Immundisolibacter sp.: one gene and its partner. The protein of the gene in region 2 interacts with the protein of the main gene of each other region in a pairwise test. Links are inferred from orthologs where the notes say so. Each region holds a gene or a part of one and is shown on either strand. Other genes may lie near its edges.

Evidence for each region. The genes of interacting proteins can lie anywhere in the genome.
Region 1: the proteins of secB (region 2) and secA interact in binary tests that used the Escherichia coli proteins (3 or more experiments, as listed by UniProt). The link is inferred for Immundisolibacter sp. from one-to-one orthologs.

The regions. Positions count from the first base shown.
Region 1 is NZ_JACIZD010000001.1:473,934-477,209, forward strand. It holds secA (preprotein translocase subunit SecA), read left to right. Parts: upstream 1-367; coding sequence 368-3,076; downstream 3,077-3,276. Other genes in the region: H5U26_RS02290 (M23 family metallopeptidase), read left to right, coding at 1-357; argJ (bifunctional glutamate N-acetyltransferase/amino-acid acetyltransferase ArgJ), read left to right, coding at 3,107-3,276. UniProt on the Escherichia coli protein: Required for protein export, interacts with the SecYEG preprotein conducting channel.
Region 2 is NZ_JACIZD010000009.1:63,654-68,962, reverse strand. What follows is about bases 2,490-5,309. They hold secB (protein-export chaperone SecB), read right to left. Parts: upstream 4,230-5,309; coding sequence 3,750-4,229; downstream 2,490-3,749. Other genes in these bases: H5U26_RS10815 (peptidoglycan DD-metalloendopeptidase family protein), read left to right, coding at 5,058-5,309; H5U26_RS10820 (rhodanese-like domain-containing protein), read right to left, coding at 4,551-4,958; grxC (glutaredoxin 3), read right to left, coding at 4,262-4,513; H5U26_RS10835 (NAD(P)H-dependent glycerol-3-phosphate dehydrogenase), read right to left, coding at 2,727-3,722; H5U26_RS10840 (tRNA (cytidine(34)-2'-O)-methyltransferase), read left to right, coding at 2,490-2,617. Also shown: biotin synthase BioB, read right to left, coding at 1-449; H5U26_RS10850 (ComF family protein), read left to right, coding at 486-1,193; H5U26_RS10845 (dihydroorotate dehydrogenase), read right to left, coding at 1,199-2,131; more of H5U26_RS10840, read left to right, coding at 2,144-2,489. UniProt on the Escherichia coli protein: One of the proteins required for the normal export of some preproteins out of the cell cytoplasm. It is a molecular chaperone that binds to a subset of precursor proteins, maintaining them in a translocation-competent state.

The DNA.
Region 1 (3,276 bases), on a different replicon or contig from region 2:
AGCGGCCGGCGGGAGTTTCACCCCGGCATCGATTTTCGTGCCCCGCAGGGCGCACCCATCCAGGCCATGGCGGCCGGCGTGGTGGTCGGCAGCGGCTGGGAAAGCGGCTACGGCAACGTCGTCGAGATCGATCACGGCAACGGTTTCCGCACCCGGTATGCCCACAATCAGGCCAATCTGGTTACCAAAGGTCAGACAGTGAAACGCAGTCAGCTCATCGCCCGCGTCGGCCGCACCGGCCACGCCACCGGCTCGCATGTGCACCTCGAGGTGCTGCGCGGCGGTCGACTCATGGATCCGGCCGATTATTTGGGTGCGCTGGCGGCCGGCGAGCCGCTGCGCACGGCCACCCGCTGAGGCCGGCCACATGCTCCAGTCCCTAGTGCGGCGCATCGTCGGCAGCCGCAACCAGCGCGAAGTGAAGCGCTATTTCAAGTCCGTCGGGCGCATCAATGCGCTGGCGCCGCAGTTCGAAGCGCTGACCGACGCTGAGCTTCGGCAATGGACCGATACCCTCAAGCAGCGCCACGCCAACGGCGAAACGCTGGACCAGCTGCTGCCGGAAGCCTTCGCCCTGGTGCGCGAGGCGGCCGGCCGGGTGCTGGGCATGCGCCATTTCGACGTGCAGCTGGTCGGCGGCATGGTGCTGCACGAGGGCAAGATCGCCGAGATGCGCACCGGCGAGGGCAAGACCCTGGTCGCCACGCTGCCGGCCTACCTGAACGCGCTGGCCGGCAAGGGCGTGCACGTGGTGACGGTGAACGACTACCTGGCGCGCCGTGATGGCGCCTGGATGGGCCGGGTGTACGAGTTCCTGGGCCTGACCACCGGCATCATCGTGTCGAACCTGGACCAGGCGGCGCGTCAGGCCGCCTACGCGGCCGACATCACCTACGGCACCAACAACGAGTTCGGCTTCGACTACCTGCGCGACAACATGGCCTTCACGGCTGCCGACCGTGTGCAGCGCAGAAGCTACGGCATCATCGACGAAGTGGACTCGATCCTCATCGACGAGGCGCGCACGCCGCTGATCATCTCCGGCCCGTCCGAGGGCAGCACCGAGCTGTACGCCAAGGTCAACGCGCTGATTCCGCGCCTGACGCGCCAGACCGAACCGGACGGCCCGGGCGACTACCACGTCGACGAGAAAACCCGTCAGGTGCTGCTGACCGATGCCGGTCACGAGCACGCCGAGCAGCTGCTGGCCAAGGCCGGCCTGCTGGGCGAGGGCGAGAGCCTGTACGACGCCGCCAATATCACCCTGATGCATCACCTGAACGCCGCGCTGCGCGCCCACGCGCTGTTCCAGCGCGACGTGCATTACGTGGTCAACAACGGCGAAGTGATCATCGTGGACGAGTTCACCGGGCGGCTGATGCCCGGCCGGCGCTGGTCCGAGGGCCTGCATCAGGCGATCGAGGCCAAGGAGAAGGTGCCGGTCAAGCAGGAAAACCAGACCCTGGCCACCATCACCTTCCAGAACTATTTCCGCCTCTACGACAAGCTGTCGGGCATGACCGGCACCGCCGACACGGAAGCCTTCGAGCTGCACTCGATCTACGGCCTGGAAGTGGTGGTCATTCCCACGCACCGGCCGATGGTGCGCAAGGATCATGGCGACCAGGTGTTCCTGACGGTGGAGGAGAAGTACGACGCCGTGCTGGCCGACATCACCGACTGTCACAGCCGCGGCCAGCCGGTACTGGTCGGCACCGCCTCCATCGAGACCTCGGAGCTGGTGTCCGCGCGGCTGAAAAAGGCCAACATCCCGCACCAGGTGCTCAACGCCAAGTACCACGAGCAGGAAGCGCAGATCATCGCCCGCGCCGGCGAGATCGGTGCCGTCACCATCGCCACCAACATGGCCGGCCGCGGCACCGACATCGTGCTGGGCGGCAACCTGGAGGCACGCCTGCACGGCGTCGAGGATCCGGCCGAGCGCGAACGCATCCGCAGCCAGTGGCAGGCCGAGCACGACAAGGTGGTGGAACTGGGCGGCCTGCACGTGGCCGGCACCGAGCGCAACGAATCCCGCCGCGTCGACAACCAGCTGCGCGGCCGCTCCGGGCGCCAGGGCGACCCCGGCTCGTCGCGCTTCTATCTGTCCCTGCAGGACGATCTGATGCGCATCTTCGCCTCGGAGCGGGTCTCCGGCTGGATGCAGAAGCTGGGCCTGGAACCGGGTGAGGCGATCGAGCACCGCTGGGTCACGCGCGCCATCGAGAACGCCCAAAAGAAAGTCGAGGGCCGCAACTTCGACATGCGCAAGCAGCTACTCGAATACGACGACATCGCCAACGAGCAGCGCAAGCTGATCTACCAGCAGCGCAACGAACTGCTGGAAGCCGACGACGTGTCCGGCACCGTGCTGGCCATGGTGCGCGACGTGGTCGGCGCCACCGTGGACCGCTACCTGCCGCCCGGCAGCGTGGAAGAGCAATGGGACCTGGCTGGCCTGAAGGAAGCCCTGCACGACGAGCTCGGCAGCGCCTGCGACCCGGCGGAACTGGCCAGCCAACCGGACATGGACGCCGCCGCGCTGCGTGCCCGGCTGATCGAAATCATCGAAGCGGAGCTTGCGCAAAAGCAGTCCCGGGTCGAGCCGGCCGTCATGCGCCACTTCGAGAAGGCGGTCATGCTGCAGGTGCTCGACAGCCACTGGAAGGACCATCTGGCGGCCATGGATCACCTGCGCCACAGCATCCACCTGCGCGGCTACGCCCAGAAAAATCCCAAGCAGGAATACAAGCGCGAGGCCTTCACCCTGTTCACGCAGATGCTCGATCGGATCAAGACCGACGTCGCCACCACCCTGCTGCGCGTGCAGGTGCGCGCCGAGGAAGACGTGGAAGCGGTCGACCGTCAGCGCCGTCCGGCCGGCGAATACGACTACCAGCATGCATCGGCAGGTGCGCTGGAAGGCGAGGCCCAGGCCGAGGAAGCCGACCTGGCCGTGGCCCAGCGCCCATCGGCGGCGCCCTTCGTGCGCGGCATGCCCAAGGTGGGCCGCAACGAGCCGTGCCCGTGCGGCTCCGGCAAGAAATTCAAGCAATGCCACGGCCAGCTACAGTGAGCGCCGGGGCCTGATCGGGGGCGCCGCGCCATGGCCGTGAACCTCGCCGCGCCGGACGCGCTGACCCCCGTGGCCGGCGTGCGCCTGGCGGCCGTTGCCGCCGGCGTGCGCAAGCCGGGCCGCGACGACGTGGTGCTGCTGGAACTTGCCCCCGGCAGCCGCGTGGCGGCGGTATTCACACAAAACGCCTTCTGCGCCGC
Region 2 (5,309 bases):
CCCAGCGTCACGCAGGTCTCGAGGCCCAGCGCCTTGACCTGCCGCACCATGTCCAGCACGCGCACGAAATCCTTCTCGCGCGGGCTGCGCCAGGCGGCGCCCATGCAGAAGCGGCTGGCCCCCGCATCGCGCGCGGCGCGCGCGGCGGCGACCACGGCATCCACGTCCAGCAGCGCCTCGCGCTGCAGGTCGGCCTCGTGGTGCGCGCTTTGCGGGCAGTAGCCGCAGTCCTCCGGACAGGCGCCGGTCTTGATGCTCAGCAGCGTGCTGACCTGCACGGTGTTGGGATCGAAATGGGCGCGGTGCGTGGTCTGCGCGCGGTGCAGCAGGTCGCTGAACGGCAGCTCGAACAGGGCGCGAATCTGGGCGCGCGTCCAGTCGTGACGAATGGCGGTCAAGGGCGGACTCCGGAAACGGTGCAGGACACGAGCCGCCCGCGGCGGCGGCATTCAGAATAGCCGTGAACGCCACTGTGTCAACCTGACATGAACCCCAAAGTTGACGAACATCTCGACGCCCTGCTCGCCTGGCTGCTGCCGCCGCAGTGCACGCTGTGCGGCGCAGCCGGCAGTGAGCGCCTGCCGCTGTGCGACGCGTGTCGCGGTGAGCTGCCGTATCTGGGCCGGGCCTGCGAGCGCTGTGCACAGCCGCTGCCGGTGGCCGGCGTGTGCGGCCGCTGCCTGCGTCACCCGCCACCGCAGGACCGTGCTCACGCGGCGTTTCACTACGCCGCCCCGCTCGACCGCCTGGTGCAGCGCCTCAAGTTCGGCCGCCGGCTGGGTCTTGCCCGCCTGACCGGCGCCCTGCTTGCCAAGGCCGCCCAGTCCGGACACTGGGAACGGCCCGAACTGTTGATTCCGGTGCCGCTGCACGACCGGCGCCTGCGCCAGCGCGGCTACGACCAGGCGCAGGCCATCGCCCGCGAGGCCGGCCGGCGACTGGGCATCCCGGTCGACGCCCACGCCTGCCGGCGCATACGCGCCACGGCGCCGCAAACCGGACTTGCGCTGGCCGACCGGCGGCGCAACGTGCGCGGTGCGTTCGCCGTGCAAAAGCCGCCCGCCGTGAGCCACGTGGCCGTGGTGGACGATGTGATGACCACCGGCGCCACGGCCGGCGCGCTGGCGCTGGCCCTCAAGCGCGCCGGTGTGGCGAGGGTCGACGTGTGGGCACTGTGCCGGGCCGGCCGCTGACGGATTTACCAGGCCAGCGCGCCGACCAGCGCGCTCACGTTGTGATGGTCGTGCCGACGCAGGTAGTCGGCAATGCCCTGGTTGATGGTCGGACAGATCAGCGGGTCATAGAACAGCGCCGTGCCGACGCCGACCGCGCTCGCCCCGGCCAACAGGAACTCGAGCGCATCGTCGGCACAGGCGACCCCGCCCTGGCCGATGATCGGCACGCCATGCTTTGCCGCGACCTCGTACACCTGACGCACCTTCAGCAGCGCGATCGGCTTGATGGCCGGACCGGACAGACCGCCCTGGCGGTTGCCGAGCACCGGGCGGCGCTGCCCCAGGTCGATTGCCATCCCCTGCAGGGTGTTGATGGCGGCGAAGGCATCGGTACCGGCCTCGATGCAGCGGCGGGCGTTCTCGGCGATGTCGGTCTGGTTTGGTGAGAGCTTTGTTATCAGTGGCTTGCGCGTCATTCTTCGACAAGCCTCCACCACGCGTGCCGACATCTGCGGATCGTTGCCGAACTGCACGCCGCCGGCCTTCACGTTGGGACAGGAGATGTTCAGCTCGATGGCCGCCACCGGCGAGTCGTCGAAGATGCGCGTGACTTCCGCGTACTCCTCCACCGTGGCGCCGGACACATTGGCCGCGAACAGGGTTCCCGAGAAGTCCAGCCGCGGCAGGATGTCGCGCACTACCGCCCGCGCGCCCGGGTTCTGCAGACCGATGGCGTTTAGCATGCCGGCCGGGGTCTCGGCCAGGCGGTGCGGGGCATTGCCCAGGCGTGGTTCCAGCGTGGTGCCCTTGAGCACCACCAGGCCCACGTCGCGGTGGCTGAAGCCGGCCACGCGGGTATATTCCTGCCCGAAACCGACACAGCCGGACAGCAGCACCAGCGGCGTGCGCAGACTCAGTCCGCACAGTTCGGTCCGCAACAGCCCCGCATCGCTCATCGTGCCTGACCCGTGTTCCACGTCATCCTCTTGTCACCGCAAATCCCGCCCAACACCGGCAACATCATAAGGCTGTGCGCCAACACCGGCGCCGCGCTGCACCTGGTCGAACCGCTCGGCTTCGAGCCGGACGATGCGCGCCTGCGCCGCGCCGGGCTGGACTACCACGAGTACGCCACGGTGCAGCGCCACGCGGATCTGGAAAGTTGCCTGCAAGGTCTTGCCGCGCCGCGCCTGTGGGCCTTCAGCACCCGCGGCCGGCGGCTGTACAGCGACGTGGCCTACCGACCGGGCGACGCGCTGCTGTTCGGCTCCGAGACCTGTGGTCTGCCGGCCGAGGTGCTGCATCGCCTGCCGGCCGAGCAGGTGCTGCGCCTGCCGATGCGGCCCGGCAACCGCAGCCTGAATCTTTCCAATGCCGTGGCGGTGGCGGTGTTCGAGGCCTGGCGCCAGCAGGGCTTCGATGGTGAGGGTCCGTCGGGCTGAACCGAGGTCAGCGGTGCCGCTGGCGAACGACAAACGCCGTTATTGATGGCGCGCTCGGGGCAGGTCTTCGCGCCCAAAGGCGCTCCTGCCAAAAACCCCTCACGTTTCCCTACAACTCGGCCGATGGCTCCCGTGCCAGCAGTTCCTGCACGGCCTCACGCACGTCCTTCTGTTCATGAAGTACCCGGTAGACGGCGTTGCAGATCGGCATATTGACGCCCAGCCGTGCCGCCAGACGCTGCACGCCCCGCGCCGTGACCACGCCTTCGGCCACCTGGCCCAGCGAATCCACCGCCTGCTGGACCGTTTTGCCGCTGGCCAGCGCCAGACCGACACGACGGTTGCGCGACTGATTGTCGGTACAGGTCAGCAGCAGATCGCCCAGGCCACTCAGTCCCAGAAACGTGTCCCGCTGCGCGCCCAGCGCCAGGCCCAGACGCTGCACCTCGGCCAGGCCGCGGGTGATCAGCGCGGCGCGGGCATTGGCGCCGAAGCCGATCCCGTCGGCGATGCCGGCGGCGATGGCCAGCACATTCTTGACTGCGCCGCCCACCTGCACGCCGATCAGGTCGTCACTGCGGTAGGCGCGCAGTGACCCGCCGTGCAGCCGGCCCACCCAGGCTTGTGCCGCCTGTGCATCCGGCGAGGCTACCGTCACGGCGGTCGGCAAGCCGAGCGCCACCTCGGCGGCGAAACTCGGCCCGGACACGGCCACACAGGCAACGTCCGCCCCAAGCTCCTCGGCCGCCACCTGGTGCAGCAGCTTGCCGCTGTCTTCCTCGAAACCCTTGGTCGCCCAGGCAATCTCGCGCCCCGGCAACAAGGGCGCCAGCCGGCCCAGTACCGCGCGAAAGCCGCTGCTGGGCACCACCACCAGCACGCCGGCCACGCCGGCCAGGGCTGCGGCCAGATCGGCCGTGGCGGTCAGCGGCGGCGGCAGCACGATGTCGGGCAGAAACTGCGCATTCACGCGCAGTGCGTTCATGCTCGCCGCGTCGCCCGGCGCCAGGGTCCACAGGCGCACCATGTGGCCGCGACGGGCCAGGGCAATGGCCAGTGCCGTGCCCCAGGAGCCGGCGCCCAGCACCGCCAGGGTGTCAGTCACGTCGCGCGTTCCGCTGCGCGGCGGCGCTCAGTGCGTCAGCTGACCGTCGGCCGGCGCCGCCTGCTGGCGCTGCAGGTGCTGCTGATAGAGCACCTCGAAGTTGACCGGCGCCAGCAGCAGCGGCGGAAAGCCACCGGCTACAGTGGCGTCCGACACCACCTGCCGGGCATAGGGAAACAGCACATTGGGACAGGTGACGCCCAGCACCCAGCCCATCTGCTCGGCCGGCACCCCCTCGATATGGAACAGGCCGGCCTGCTGCACCTCGACCAGGAACACGGTGTCCTCGCCGCTGCGCACGGTGGCGGTCACGTTCACCACCACCTCGTGCAGGTTCTCGCCGACCTGCGCGGCGCCGGCGCCCAGCTGCAGGTCGATCTGCGGCTGCGTGGTGGCGTCGAAAATCTGCGGCGCCTTGGGCGACTCGAAGGACATGTCCTTCAGGTAGATGCGGCGAATATTGAACTGCGGTTGCGGCGCCTGCGCGGCGCCGGTGTCATCGGCCATGAAAAGGTTTCCTGATGTGAGTGAAGGGTCGATCAGTCGCTGGCCAGCAGGGCGTCCAGCTTGCCGGCACGTTCCAGGGCCGCCAGATCATCGTAGCCGCCGATGTGTTGCGCGCCGATGAATATCTGCGGCACGGTGCGCCGGCCGCTGCGCTGTTCCATCTCGGCCCGGCGCGCCACGTCCATGTCGACCGGAATCTCCTGATAGGCCACGCCCTTGCTGTCGAGCAGGCGTTTGGCCATGGCGCAGTAACCGCACAGGGCGCCGGTGTAAATCGTGACCATGCAATAGGCTCCGGTGTGGGGCAGAACCGACGACGGCTCACTTGGCCAGCGGCAACTGGGCCTCGGCCCAGCCGCGCATGCCGCCCTTGAGCACGTGAACAGGCTCGAAGCCCTGCGCCCGCAGCAGGCGCGATGGGCCGAGCACGGACTGGCGCGGCGCGGCGATCAGCAGCACCGCCCGCGGCTTGGTCTTGCGCTGCTTGGCGGCCCACTCGGCCAGTGCGTCGGGCGCCACATTGACCGCGCCGCGCACGTGTCCGGCGGCGAATTCGGCCGACGGGCGCAGGTCCAGCACGCTGGCGCCGGCATTCATCAGCCGCACCGCGTCGCCCGGCAGCGTGGGCTGGTAACCGAGCATGCCTTCGAGGGAGTAACTCAGGCCCAGCAAGGCCGCCACCGCGGCGAATGCGGCGAACAATTCGATATTGGCAAGGACGAAAGCCATGGGCCTGCACGGAAGCAAAAGCGAAGGGGGCGCTGGGTCCAGCGCGGGCGAGAGTTTACTATGCACGCCGCCTCAAACACCCTGCCCCGCCCTGGCGTCGTGCCCCCGCTTTTCAAACCGCTTTCGGCCATCGGCCTGTGTGCGCTGGCGCTGCTGACCGGCACGGCACCGGCATCGGCCAACGACGCCGCGCAGGCCAAATCGCGCCTGGAAAAGCTGGGCGACGAGCTGGGCCAGGTGCTCGGAACCCTGCGCCAGCGCCTGGTGGAGCGCGACAGCCTGCGCAGCCGCCTGGCCGAAGCCGACCGGCAGGTGGCGCAGGTGAACACCCGCCTGATCGAAACCGAACGC